Regions from separate parts of the Mesorhizobium sp. M1A.F.Ca.IN.020.03.2.1 genome, predicted to be linked through region 1. Evidence: predicted binding sites of a transcription regulator. Region 1 holds the regulator's gene; each other region holds the start of a gene.
The links. Region 1 encodes PhoB, which activates phosphate uptake and scavenging genes when phosphate is short. Its sites were predicted from a motif close to TGTCATNNANCTGTCAT; they were not measured.
Positions count from the first base shown of each region.

Region 2: ppk2 (polyphosphate kinase 2) is a predicted target of PhoB. The motif match lies at 1,583-1,599, and genes of this name have one in related genera.
Region 3: EOA79_RS25755 (esterase-like activity of phytase family protein) is a predicted target of PhoB. The motif match lies at 1,271-1,287, and genes of this name have one in related genera.
Region 4: EOA79_RS12260 (RNA degradosome polyphosphate kinase) is a predicted target of PhoB. The motif match lies at 1,350-1,366, and genes of this name have one in related genera.

Region 1 covers NZ_RZSV01000070.1:9,776-13,214, forward strand. Annotated here, with positions in the region: gene EOA79_RS13825 (ROK family transcriptional regulator) at 1-748, shown strand, start outside; gene phoB (phosphate regulon transcriptional regulator PhoB) at 1,065-1,754, opposite strand; gene phoU (phosphate signaling complex protein PhoU) at 1,774-2,478, opposite strand; gene pstB (phosphate ABC transporter ATP-binding protein PstB) at 2,499-3,302, opposite strand; gene pstA (phosphate ABC transporter permease PstA) at 3,299-3,439, opposite strand, start outside.
Region 2 covers NZ_RZSV01000004.1:63,848-67,286, reverse strand. Annotated here, with positions in the region: gene EOA79_RS01655 (dihydrofolate reductase family protein) at 1-523, shown strand, start outside; gene ppk2 (polyphosphate kinase 2) at 566-1,486, opposite strand; gene EOA79_RS01645 (aldo/keto reductase) at 1,751-2,794, shown strand; gene EOA79_RS01640 (glycosyl transferase family 90) at 2,834-3,439, opposite strand, start outside.
Region 3 covers NZ_RZSV01000219.1:2,191-5,629, reverse strand. Annotated here, with positions in the region: gene EOA79_RS25755 (esterase-like activity of phytase family protein) at 1-1,211, opposite strand, end outside; gene EOA79_RS25745 (LacI family DNA-binding transcriptional regulator) at 1,456-2,481, opposite strand; gene EOA79_RS25740 (Gfo/Idh/MocA family oxidoreductase) at 2,679-3,439, shown strand, end outside.
Region 4 covers NZ_RZSV01000059.1:879-4,317, reverse strand. Annotated here, with positions in the region: gene EOA79_RS12270 (FAD-dependent monooxygenase) at 1-1,014, opposite strand, end outside; gene EOA79_RS12265 (zinc-finger domain-containing protein) at 1,041-1,286, opposite strand; gene EOA79_RS12260 (RNA degradosome polyphosphate kinase) at 1,527-3,439, shown strand, end outside.

The DNA.
Region 1 (3,439 bases):
CGCCATGCTATGGTCGCCGATCACGCCGCTGACCGACATTCCCTTCGCCGACATCCTGGAAAAGGAATTCGGCATTCCGGCCACCATGGAAAACGACTGCAACATGATGGCGGTGGCGCTGCAGTGGCGCGATCCCGACCGCTATCGCGACAATTTCATCGCCATCCTGCTCTCGCACGGCATCGGCATGGGCCTGGTGCTGAAGGGCGAGCTGTTCACCGGCACGCATTCTTCCGGCGGCGAGTTCGGCCACATGATCCATCGTCCGGGCGGCGCGCTTTGCCGTTGCGGACGCCGCGGCTGCGTCGAGGCCTATGCCGGCAACTACGCCATCTGGCGCAGCGCCATGAAGATGAGCGAGGACGCCGAGCCGGTCGATGTCGGCGACGCCGACATGCGGGCGCTCGCCGCCAAGGCGCGCGAGACGGATGGCCCAGAGCGCGAGGCCTATCGCCGGGCCGGGGAGGCGCTGGGCTTCGGCCTTGGCAGCCTGTTCGCGCTGATCGACCCGGCGCCGGTCGCCATGGTCGGCGTCAGCGCCGCCGCCTTTGACCTGATCGAGCCGGCGCTGCGCGAGGCGATCGGCCAGACCGCCGGAGGCCAGCATTCGAAGTCGATCTCCTTCGATACCGAGCCGAACGAATTGCCGCTGATCCGCGAAGGCTGCGCCGTGCGCGCGCTGACCTTCGTCGACCAGGAGATTTTCGCCCCGGGCGTGCAGGCAAGAGCGGGCAAGAACGTGGCCTGAGCAGCTTCGATAGCGATCGTTGGCTTCTGTGCGTCCTGCAGACGCCGGAGATTAGCGAAGGCCCCGCAGCTTCGTCATTCCAGGGCGGAGCAGGAGCGAAGCTCCGTCGCGGAGACCCTGGAATCCATGCCATTACCTCAATCGTCGGATGAGCGGAGCAGAATTTCTGCACCGCCGCGGCGCGTGGAAGTCGCGTGGATCGTCGGGTCTGCGCCGCGTCGCGACGCTTCGTGCTCCGCCCGTGGACGGCGAAGCACCAGCGTCTCGATAACCCGCCAGCTCAGATAGAACCCGTCAGACCTTCGGTGCCCTGGATCTAATCTTCCCTGATCGCGTAGCCCGCCCCACGGATGGTACGTATGACGTCCGGCATGCGGCCGTTGTTGACCGCCTTGCGCAGGCGGCCGACATGCACGTCCACGGTGCGCTCGTCGATATAGATCGTCTCGCCCCAGACATTGTCGAGCAGCTGGCTGCGCGAGAACACCCGGCCGGGATGCCGCATCATGAATTCAAGCAGCCTGAACTCGGTCGGGCCGAGCCGGATCTCGCTCTTCTTGCGGTAGACGCGATGCGATTCGCGGTCGAGGACGATGTCGCCGACCTTGAGCACGCTGGACAGCACCTCGGGCTTGGCGCGGCGCAGCAGCGCCTTGACCCTGGCCATGAATTCCGGCGTCGAGAACGGCTTGACCAGATAGTCGTCGGCGCCGGTCGAGAGGCCGCGCACCCGGTCGCTTTCCTCGCCGCGCGCGGTCAGCATGATGATCGGCAGGCGTTCGGTCTCGGGCCGCATCCTGAGGCGCCGGCAAAGCTCGATGCCGGACACCGCCGGCACCATCCAGTCGAGCACCAGAAGGTCGGGCACATTCTCCTGCAGGCGGATCTCGGCCTCGTCGCCGCGGGTCACCACCTCGACCTGATAGCCCTCGGATTCGAGGTTGTAGCGGAGCAGCACCCCCAGCGGTTCCTCGTCCTCCACCACCATGATGCGTGGCGCGATCATATAGCAGGCACCTTCGCTGTCAGGCCGCCGGCGCCGACATCGTCGTCTCGTCCTGCTTAGGACGATTCGCGGGCAATTGCGTGCCGGTCAGCACATAGTAGGCGTTCTCGGCGATGTTGGTGACGTGGTCGCCGATGCGCTCCAGATTCTTGGCGCAGAACAACAGATGCGTGCAAGCCGTGATGTTGCGCGGATCCTCCATCATGTAGGTCAGGAGCTCGCGGAAGACGGCGGTGTATTTGACGTCGATGCGCTCGTCGTCGTTGCGGAGCTTGGCGAGCGCCGTGGCGTCGCCGGCCGCGTATTCCTCGATCACGCCCTGCACCTGGATCAGCACCAGCTGCGCCATCGAATCGATGGAGTGCGAAAGGTCGCGCGGCGCGGCGCTGACGCCGACCGAGCCGACGCGCTTAGCGATGTTCTTGGCAAGGTCGCCAATGCGCTCGAGATCGCCGGCCATGCGGATGGCGCCAACGACGCTGCGCAGGTCGTCGGCCATCGGCTGGCGTTTGGCAATCAGCGTGATGGCGCGATCGTCGAGCTCGCGTTGGCGCGCGTCCATGATGGCATCGTCGGAGACCACGCGCTGCGCCAGCGCGTTGTCGGAATTCAGCAGAGCCTTGGTCGACGCGCCGACCATCGAGCCGGCAAGATCGCCCATGTCGCGGATAAGCTGGCTGATCTGCCTCAGATCCTCGTCGAAGGAAGCGACCGTATGGGCCATGGTTATGTCCTCGTATGAACTCAGCCGAAGCGGCCGGTGATGTAGTCCTGCGTGCGCTTCTCGCGGGGCGAGGTGAAGATCTTCTCGGTCCGGTCGAATTCGATCAGCTCGCCGAGATACATGAACGCCGTCTGCCGCGACACGCGCGCCGCCTGCTGCATGTTGTGGGTGACGATCACGATCGTGTAGTCGGCCTGCAGCTCGTCGATCAGCTCCTCGATCTTGGCGGTCGAGAGCGGATCGAGTGCCGATGCCGGCTCGTCGAGCAGGATGACCTCCGGCTTCACCGCCACGGTGCGGGCGATGCAGAGCCGCTGCTGCTGGCCGCCCGAAAGGCTCTGGCCACTGGCGTTGAGCTTGTCCCTGACCTCGTTCCACAGCGCGGCGCGCTTCAGCGCCTGTTCGACGCGATTGTCCATCTCGGCCTTGCTTATCTTCTCATACAGCCTGACGCCGAAGGCGATGTTCTCGTAGATCGACATCGGGAACGGCGTCGGCTTCTGGAACACCATGCCGATCTTGGTCCTGAGCAGGTTGAGGTCCTGCGAACGGTCGAGGATGTTCTTGCCGTCGAGCAGCACCTGGCCTTCGGCGCTCTGCTTCGGGTAGAGCTCGTAGATGCGGTTGAGCACGCGCAGCAGCGTCGACTTTCCGCAGCCCGAAGGTCCGATGAAGGCGGTGACGCTGCGCTCGGGCAGCGACAGGTTGATGTCCTTCAGCGCCTTCGACTGGCCATAGTAGAAGTTGAGGTTCTTGACTTCGATCTTGGCCTTCTCGGCGGTCGTCTCGGCTACGTTCAGGTCGGTGGACAACATCGGTTTCATCTGTCCTCTCTGCGTCCGGTAAGGCTGCGGGCGAAGATGCTCAGCCCGAGAACCGTCAGGGTGATTATCAGTGCGCCCGTCCAGGCCAGTTGCTGCCATTCCTCATAAGGGCTCAGCGCAAACTGGAAGATGGTCAC
Region 2 (3,439 bases), on a different contig from region 1:
GCGCACCTTTCGTGAGATGGTGATCGGCAAAGACGGCGGCACCACCGGCAGCGACGACAGCTTCGCCGCGCGCAGTTTTGAGAATGTCGGCGCCTGGATCCTTGGCCGCAACATGTTCGGGCCGGTCCGCGGCGAATGGCCGGACGAGAGCTGGAAAGGCTGGTGGGGCGACAACCCGCCCTATCACGTGCCGGTCTTCGTGCTCACCCATCACAAGCGGGCGCCGATCTTAATGGAAGGCGGCACGACGTTTTACTTCGTCACCGACGGCATCCATTCGGCGCTCGAACAGGCGAAGACGGCCGCCAAGGACAAGGATGTGCGGCTCGGCGGCGGGGTCGCCACGATCCGGCAATATCTGAAGGAAAGCCTGATCGGCGAGATGCATCTCGCGGTCTCGCCGATCCTGCTCGGCTCCGGCGAGCATCTTTTCGCCGGGCTGGACATGCCGAAGCTCGGCTACCGCTGCACCAGCCAGGTCGCGACCGCCGACGCGACGCATGTGATGATCGGGCGGGCGTAAGCTCGGCTCCCCCTTCTCCCCCTGTGGGAGATGGGGAAGTGCTCAATACTTCGACGGCACATAAAGCTCGCGCGGCAGCACCTGCCGCTCGTAGGACGGGTTGAAGACGCGCTCCGGCAGCGTGATCTCCTCATGCGGCACGTCTTCGTAAGGCATTTGCTGCAGCAGGTGATCGATGCAGTTCAGTCGGGCCCGCTTCTTGTCGTTGCCTTCGACAATGAACCACGGCGCTTCCTTGATGTTGGTACGGGCGAAGGTCTCTTCCTTGGCTTTGGTGTATTGTTCCCAGCGCACGCGCGACTGCAGGTCCATCGGCGACAGCTTCCACTGCTTCATCGGATCGTGGATGCGCATCAAAAAGCGCATCTGCTGCTCCTCGTCGGTAATCGAGAACCAGTATTTCACCAGCGTGATGCCGGAGCGCACCAGCATGCGTTCGAATTCCGGCACGTCGCGGAAAAACTCTTCGACCTGATCCGCATTGGCAAAGCCCATCACCCGCTCGACGCCCGATCGGTTGTACCAGGAGCGGTCGAACAGCACGATCTCGCCGCCCGCCGGCAGATGCGGCACGTAGCGCTGGAAATACCATTGCGATCTTTCACGCTCGGTCGGCGCAGGCAGCGCGACGACGCGGCAGATGCGCGGGTTGAGGCGCTGGGTGATGCGCTTGATGACGCCGCCCTTGCCGGCCGAGTCGCGTCCCTCGAAGATCACCACCAGCTTCTTCTTGTGGTAGGCAACCCAGGACTGCAGCTTGATGAGCTCCGACTGCAGCCGCAGCAGCTCGCGGAAATAGGTCGTTCGCTCGATGGAGGGCGGATGCGACTTCTTGTAGATCCTGGCGATCTCGAGCGAGAGCGCGGGTTCGGAAATCTCCAGCTCATAGTCCTCGTCGAGCGTGTCCTCGAGTTCGGCTTCCAGCCAGTCCTTGGCTCCGGAATTCGTCTTGACCTCGTTCATTGCGCAGCTCCTGCCTGTCAGCCACTTTCGCCTCGGACGCGCTCCGGCCGAGGCCGGAAACACAACTCCGTAAGCCGACTGAGATACAGACGCGCAATGACGGTTTTATTGCGAGCAGGAGCCGGCAACGCTGGACCAGCCGATATGTGATCGGCCCGTATCGATGGCGGGGCGACAAGCCGCCCGAATTGTCCTACAAATACCCTCGCCTCTTCCGGCGCCCGCGACGGCGCGCCTCTTCAAAACAAATCGCAAGGACCTGACATGGAATACCGCACGCTTGGCCGTTCCGGCCTGAAGGTTTCGACATTGACCCTTGGCACGATGACCTTCGGCGGGACGGGCCCGTTCGCCGCCGTCGGCAAATCCGATCTCTCGGAGGCGAGCCGCATCATCGATACCTGCATCGATGCCGGCATCAATCTCATCGACACCGCCAACGTGTATTCGAACGGCCTGTCGGAGGAGATCGTCGGCGAGGCGCTCGGCGGCAAGCGCAAGAACGATGTGCTCATCGCCTCCAAGGCGCGCATGCGGATCGGAAACGGCCCCAACGACGAAGGCCTGTCGCGCCATCACCTGATCCGGGAATGCGAGCGGAGCCTGAAGCGGCTCAAGACCGACGTCATCGACATCTATTTCCTGCATGAGTGGGATGGGGTCACGCCGCTGGAGGAAACGATCGCTGCGCTCGACACTTTGGTCAGCCAGGGCAAGATCCGTTATGTCGGCTGTTCCAATTATTCGGGCTGGCAGGTGATGAAGGCCCTCTCGATCAGCGACAGCCATCATCAGCCGCGCTTCGTCACGCAGCAGATCCACTACACGCTGGAAGCGCGCGAGGCGGAGTACGAGTTGCTGCCGATCTCGGTCGACCAGGGTCTTGGCGTGCTGGTGTGGAGCCCGCTGGCCGGCGGCCTGCTGTCGGGCAAATACCGTCGCGACAGCCCGACGGCCCGCCAGCTTGGCGGCTGGTCCGAACCGCCGATCCGGGACGAGGACAGGTTGTGGCGGATCGTCGACGTTCTGGTCGAAATCGGCAAGGCGCGCGGCGTTTCGGCGGCACAGGTGGCGCTTGCCTGGCTGCTCGGCCGCCCGGCCGTTTCTTCGCTGGTGATCGGCGCCCGCAACGAAGCCCAGCTCAAGGACAACCTCGCGGCGGCCAGCCTGATGCTGTCCCTGGACGAGCGCCTGCGCCTCGACGACGTCAGCCGGCCGCCGGCGCTTTATCCCTACTGGCACCAGCAGCTCACCGCCAAGAACCGGTTCGGCCCCGCCGACCTGGTGCTCGACCGCAGCGATATCTGAGAATCCGCGCCGTGCTCCGCGCCCGAAAACGCGCGGAGGTCAGCCGGCGATAAAACGCCAGACCTCCGGGTCGGGTTCGATCTGGCCGCTTAGCACGAAATATTTGTAGAGGACGAGCAGCGATACCGCCCGCTCGTCCTTTTCGTTGCTGAACCGGCGGCAATAGGCGTTGGCCGCCGTTATGATGCGTTGGGCTTCCGCCGGGTGCTTTTCGAAATAGGCGATCTTGTCGGCGACGTCCGAAAAATCCGACGCCAGAGGCACGTAGTGGACATCGGCCTCGAGCTCAGCCTCGGCGAACCAGGTTTCGTAGGTCGGCGGCGGCATCAGGCAGAGCGAATTCGAGCTCATGATCCACTTGAGGTTCGTCGCCACGTCATTGCCTTCGAGCGAGACGATGTAGCGGAACTGCCGCTGGTGCGCGATCGTGAGATACGGCTTGCGATAGTTCTCCGGGGCGCTTGGCTTGGGCGAGCCGGCATCGCAAGACGGCAGGTCGCGCACGGCATCGACGAACCGTTTGCGGATCGGATTGTTGAAATGACCGCGCCAGACCGCCATCGGGCGCTTGTCGGCGAAGGACAGATTGTCCTTTGGCATGTTGAAATGGCGGAACTTGTCGAGCTTCATGATCACGGCGTTGCC
Region 3 (3,439 bases), on a different contig from region 1:
AGTTCGCCCTTGTCGTTGATGTCGATGAACGAGGTGAGCTTGGCCGGCGTCACCGACGGATCGAGCACGCCTTTCGGCGCAACCGGCTTGTCGGCGGCGTCGAATGGGCCGTTGGCGATATCGGTGGCCGCGGACAGGTCGACGATCTCGATCTTGCGGTAAACCGACTCGGCGTCCTTCAGCCCCTGGCCGTTGCCGCTGTCGCGTGCCAGCATCAAAAAGCTCTTGTCGGACAGCGCCACGATCTCGCTCTGCGCGGCCACTTTGATCTTGCCCTTGGCGTCCTTGAACACCGGCAGCGGTACGACATATTCGTGCGCCAGCTTGAGGTGGGCGAGGTCGGAGGCGTCATAGACCAGCGCGCGGGTGTTCCGGCGGGTCGAGCCGGAATCGCCGCCATCCTGGCGCGGCGCCGACTGCAGCACGGCGATCAGGAACTTGCCGTCCGGCGTCATCGACATGCCTTCGAGGCCTTGATTGTTCTGGCGGCCGGTCTCGGGATCCTTGGGATCCGGCTCGGCGGCACCCGGGCCAGGATTGTCGGAAGCGAAGTTCGGCTTGCCATGGCGTATCGGCACCAGGGCCGCCGGCGGCTGCGTCGCCGACATCAGGCGGCCGTCGGCCGAAAAGCGATAGATGTTGGGGCCATATTCGTCGGAAATGAACATGGTGCCGTCGGGCAGGCGCACGACCGCCTCGTCGTCGAGCGAAAGCTTGCCATTGTCGGCCTGCGGCAGGATCGGCATGTCGCCGGCAGCGGGGCGCACGCCGTTGAGCGGGTCGAGGCCGGTGGCGTCGGCGCCCTTGTCGTCGGTCAGGAGCATGGTGTCGACGAGCGTTGCCTTGACGCCCGACTGTTCCTGGCCGGCGGCGGGCGCCGCGCCCGGAGGGGTCGGGGTCAGCTCGATTGCAATGGTGTTCAAGCGGGGCCGGTAGTCGGTGGTGCCGGCGACGTTGTAGCCGCGGTCCGGCAGCAGCCAGAGCGAGCCTTTGTAGCCGGCGCCGTCACGCGCCCAGCTCTTGGCGTCGATTGCCATGCCGGAGCCCGAACCAAAGGTCTCGCCGAATTTGTCCTTCTGGCTGGCGGGGATGCGGCCAACGCCGACCAGCCCCTTGTTGACATAGCCAACACCCTCGGCGAGCGCAGGGCTCAGCACGGTGAACAGGGCGATTGCCGCGCCAAGCGCGACGGTTCGGTTGAGGTGCTTCATGATGTCCCCATGTGACGAGCAGAGCCGGAATGGCGTCACATCGGGTCTAGGACGCGAACATCATACTTGCGTGACAGGAGTGGGGCTCCTTCCTTCTCCCCATGTGGGAGAAGGTGGATCGGCGCGCAGCGCCGAGACGGATGAGGGGTGTTCCAGCGGAGCGAGACGTTGGCTTTCCCTGGAGCACCCCTCATCCGTCGCCTTCGGCGACACCTTCTCCCGCAAGGGGAGAAGGAGAGGGTGCTCAATCGCTCTCGCGCGCGACGAGCTCCAGCGGCCAGACTTCGCGGATCGTGCGTGGCCCCTCCGGACCGGCATGGGCCGGGAGTGACGCCAGCAGCATCTCGGCCAGCCGCCGGCCCATCGGCTCCAGCGCCGGACGGAAGGCGGTCAGCGTCGGCGAGAAGTAGCGGCAGAGCGGCGTGTCGACGATGACGATCACCGCGATGTCGTGGCCGGGCCTGATGCCCATCTCGGCCAGTGCCTTGCAGCCGCCGAGCGCCATCGCGTCATTGTTGAAGATGATGGCTGTCGGCCGGTCCTTGGAGAGCATGACACGCGGCGTCACCTGGTAGCCGCCGGTCTCGTTGATGAAGCCGTCGGCGATCAGGCCGGGGTCGACTTCGATGCCGTGCCGCTTCAGAGCCTTGCGGTAGCCGTCGAGGAACAGGTAGCCGAAGTTGAGATCAAGCGAAGGGCGGATGGCAGCTATGCGGCGGTGGCCGCGCGCAACCAGCCGGTCGACGGCTTCATCACCCGCCCTCTCGAAATCGATATCGAGCGAAGGATAGGTGTCGCCGCCGGATTGACTTCGGCCAAGCGTGGCGAAGGGAAAGCCGGCCTTGCTCAGATAGTCGATCCGATCGTCTTCCCGCCGTGTATTGGCCAACACGACCGCGTCGGCCCGGCGCGTCTCAACCACGCGGCGCAGCCGCTCCTGCTGATACTGGCCGGGCTCGCCCATGACGACCATCAGATCCAACTCATGCTCGGCGAGCCGCGCCTGCAGGCCGGTCAGGAACGGAATGAAGAACGGCTCGCCATATTGCTGGTCGCCGGGATGCGGTTGCAGCATGAAGGCGATCGAGCGGGTGGCGCCCTGGCGCAGGCTGCGGCCCGACTGGTTGGGCGAATAGTTCAGCTTCCTGGCCGCCTCGAGCACGCGCTGGCGCGTCTCCGCATTGACGTCGGCGCGGCCGTTCAGCGCGCGCGACACGGTGCCGATCGAAATGTTCAGGTGACGCGCGAGATCGTGGATGCTGGACGCCAAGGTAGGTTCTCCCCCTGACCTCGCTAGCACCGGCCGTCCTTCAGGCCAAGCAGTGCATGTCGATTTTCGCGAGCAGGTGATTGACATTCTACGCCATCGGGTGTGTTCTCGTAAACGTTTACGGAAAAACGTTTACGGTGAAGCCGGAAATGCCGTGACACTCGGCCTGGAGGGGCCGAGCGGAGGAGGAGCGCTGGATGATGAAGGTCGTCCTGGTCGGGTGCGGAGCCATGAGCAGGCAGTGGCTCGATGCCGCGAGGCAGATCGACGGGCTTGCCATTGCCGGCCTTGTCGATCTCGATGCCGATCGGGCGCAGGCGAGGGCGCGCGAGTACGAGCTCCCCAATGCCGTCATCGGCACCAGCCTCGATGCCGTTCTCGATCAGACCCGGCCCGATGCCGTGTTCGATGTCGTGGTTCCTGCTGCGCGGCGCCAGGTCGCGCTTTCGGCCTTTGCCCATAACTGCCATCTGCTCACCGAAAAGCCGCTTGCCGACAGCCCAGAAAATGCGCGCGCCATCATCGAAGCGGCGCGCCGCGCGGGGCGGGTCCATGCCGTGGTTCAGAACCGGCGCTATGTCGCCAATGTCAGGCGGATCCGGCGGTTCCTCGATTCCGGCGCCATCGGCAAGCCGACCAGCATCCATGCCGACTTCTTCGTCGCGCCGCACTTCGGCGGCTTTCGCGAGGAGATGCGCCACGTGCTTTTGCTCGACATGGCGATCCACACGTTCGACGCCGCCCGCTACATGGTCGCCGGCGAACCGGCCGGCGTCTATTGCCAGGAGTGGGAGCCTGCCAATTCCTGGTACCGTCAGGGCTCGTCGGCCAGCGCGGTGTTCGATTTCGGCGGCGGCAAGGTCTTCACCTATGCCGGCTCCTGGTGCGCGGACGGTTTCCGCACGAGTTGGGAAGGCAGCTGGCGCATCGTCGCCGAGCGCGGCAGCCTGTTGTGGGA
Region 4 (3,439 bases), on a different contig from region 1:
GAATTCGGCGACCAGATCGGCGAGCATCGCGGCATCCTCGATCGCCATCGCCGCGCCCTGCGCCGCGAACGGGGTCATGGCGTGCGCCGCGTCTCCGATCAGGGCTACGCCCTTCGGCATCGTCCAGCGACGTTGCTCGACGGTGTGGATCGGAAACGCCGTCCATGGCCCGGCAAGTCCGGCAAGCCTTGCCAGCGCGGGCGACGTACCGCGCATGGCGCTGGCGAGGATGGCGGGGTCCGCATGGCCGGACCAGCCTTCGGCGATGCGATCGCCTCTGGTGAAAGCGGCCAGGTTGAAGGCGCTGCCCTTGCTCACCGGATACGCGACCATATGGAAGCCGGGATGGAGGAAGGCGGTGATGCAGTCGCCGGCGGCGATTGCTGCAAAAGCCTGGCCGGCGGCGCTTGTCGATGCGACCGTTGCGCGCCAGGCCAGCTCGCCCGAGAAGCGGTTCTTCCCGAAAGCCGGCTCTCGACCCGCAAGCAGCCTGCGAACCGACGACCAGACGCCGTCGGCGCCGATCAGCAGGCCGCCGGCGGCCTCGATGTTGCCGCTATCCGTTTCGGCGGTGACGGTGATGTTTTGCGGCTGAACGGCAACGTCCGTCACCCGCGCGCCGGTGAGGAGTTGGATCTCGGGATGCTCCGCCATCCGCGCCGTCAGCGCCGTCTGCAGGTCGGCGCGGTGTGCCACCAGATAGGGCGCGCCCCAGCGCTCTTCGCCGGCCTGGCCGAGCGGCACGCGCGCCAGTTCGCGCAAGGTGGCAGCGTCCTTCAGCACCACCGCTTCCGGGCGGATCGCGTTCAACCGCAACCGGTCGAGCGCGCCGAGCCGGCTGAGCATACAGGTGGCGTTGGGGGAAAGCTGGATGCCGGCGCCCACCGCTTCGAGCTGGCTGGCCTGTTCCAGCACCGTGACGGCTTGGCCGTGTTCGGCAAAGGCAAGAGCTGCCGTCAGTCCGGCGATTCCGGCCCCGGCGATGACGACCTGCCGGGACCGCGCCTCCTCCATGGTCTAGCGGTCACCCAGATCCGCGATCAGGCGGCCTGGTCGATATAGAGGCAGCCGGCAGGCTCGGTTTCCGTCGCCTTCAGCTTCGGCGAATAGCGGTAGAGCGTCGAGCAGTAAGGGCAGACCTTTTCATTGTCGTCACCCATGTCGAGGAATACATGCGGATGGTCGAAAGGCGGATTGGCGCCGGTGCACATGAATTCCTTGACGCCGATATCGATCGCCGGATGGCCCGCGTCGTTCTGGAAATGGGGAATGGTACCGCCTGCCATCGTCGTCTCCTTCAGTTCGGCCCGTTTGCATCTGGATCATAACCGGCCGGTTTGCAAGATCGATGAAATGAAACTGTCGCAAAAGCCTGGCAGAGGATAAGTTGAGCCGGTTAAGCGCATGAGGCCGGAAACGAAGCGATTCCGTGACATCATGCGTCATAAAAGCGTGTTAGAGCGTGCATAGCGCGTCCGGCGGCGTATGGCGCTCAAAGAATGACGTTGTGGCCAAGAGCAGGAACAATGAACGAACTGAAGCCGGTGCAGAGCGAGTTCATCACCGTCGAGGCGGCGAGCCCGGACGGCGGCAATCCAGACCGTTTCGTCAACCGCGAGTTTTCCTGGCTGCAGTTCAACCGCCGGGTGCTCGAGGAATCGCTGAACGAGCATCACCCGCTGCTCGAGCGCGTCCGCTTCCTGTCGATCTCGGCCGCAAACCTCGACGAGTTCTTCATGGTGCGCGTCGCCGGCCTCGCCGGTCAGGTGCGCGAGGGCATCGCGTTGAAGAGTCCGGACGGCCGCACGCCTGAGCAGCAGTTGGAGCAATTGCTGCGCGAGGTCGAGCGCCTGCAGGAAGACCAGCAGAAGAGCCTGTCGGTCCTGATGGAGCTGCTCAACAAAGAAGGCATCGAAAGCATCCCCCGCGACGGCCTGACCAAGGACGAGAAGGCCTGGCTGGAGGAGCATTTCCAGGGTCAGGTTTTCCCGGTGCTGACGCCGCTGTCGATCGACCCGGCGCACCCGTTTCCGTTCATCCCCAATCTCGGTTTCTCAATGGCGCTGCAGCTGCGCCACCGCAAGAACGGCGAGGAGATGAGCGCGCTCTTGCGCTTGCCGGTGGCGCTGCGGCGGTTCATCCGTCTGCCCGACCGCAAGCATCATGTCCGCTTCATCCCGCTGGAAGAAGCGGTCGGCCTCTATATCGGCAAGCTCTTCCCTGGATATGAGGTCAAGGGCTCGGGCACGTTCCGCATCATCCGCGACAGCGATATCGAGGTGGAGGAGGAATCGGAAGACCTCGTTCGCCTGTTCGAGACGGCGCTGAAGCGCCGCCGCCGCGGCTCCGTCATCCGCATCGAATTCGACACGCTGATGCCGGCCGAGTTGCGCGACTTCGTCGCCGGCGAGCTCGGAGTATCGTCGAGCCGCATCAGCGTGCTCACCGGGCCGCTGGCGCTCAACCAGATCTCCGAGATCGTCGCCATCCCGCGCGACGACCTCAAATTCACGCCCTATAACCCGCGCTTTCCCGAGCGCATCCGCGAGCATGGTGGCGACTGCCTGGCCGCCATCCGCGAGAAGGACATCATCGTCCACCACCCCTACGAATCCTTCGACGTCGTGGTGCAGTTCCTGCGCCAGGCGGCGGCCGATCCGGAAGTCGTCGCCATCAAGCAGACGCTCTACCGCACCTCGAACGACAGCCCGATCGTGCGGGCGTTGATCGACGCGGCGGAGGCCGGCAAGTCGGTGACGGCGCTCGTCGAGCTCAAGGCGCGCTTCGATGAAGAGGCCAATATCCGCTGGGCGCGCGACCTCGAGCGCGCCGGCGTCCAGGTCGTGTTCGGCTTCCTGGAGTTGAAGACCCACGCCAAGATGTCGCTGGTGGTCCGCCGCGAGGACGGCCGGCTGCGCAATTACGTACATCTCGGCACCGGCAACTACCATCCGGTCACCGCCCGCATCTACACCGACCTGTCCTTCTTCACCACCGACCCGACGATCGCGCGCGATGTCGCGCAGATCTTCAACTTCATCACCGGCTACGCCGAGCCTGCCGAGGAGATGCGTCTTGCGGTGTCGCCGTTCACGCTGCGCGACCGCATCCTGAGGCACATCGCCGAGGAGATCGCCCATGCGCTCGAGGGCAGGCCGGCCCGTATCTGGATGAAGATGAACGCGCTCGTCGATCCGACCGTCATCGACGCTCTCTATGACGCCAGCCGCGCCGGCGTCGAGATAGATCTCGTCGTGCGCGGCATCTGCTGCCTGAGGCCGCAGGTGCCGGGTCTTTCCGAGAACATCCGGGTGAAGTCGATTGTCGGCCGCTTCCTTGAGCACAGCCGCATCTACTGCTTCGGCAACGGCCACGGTCTGCCGTCCGACGAAGCGGTCGTCTACATCTCCTCGGCCGATATCATGCCGCGCAATCTCGA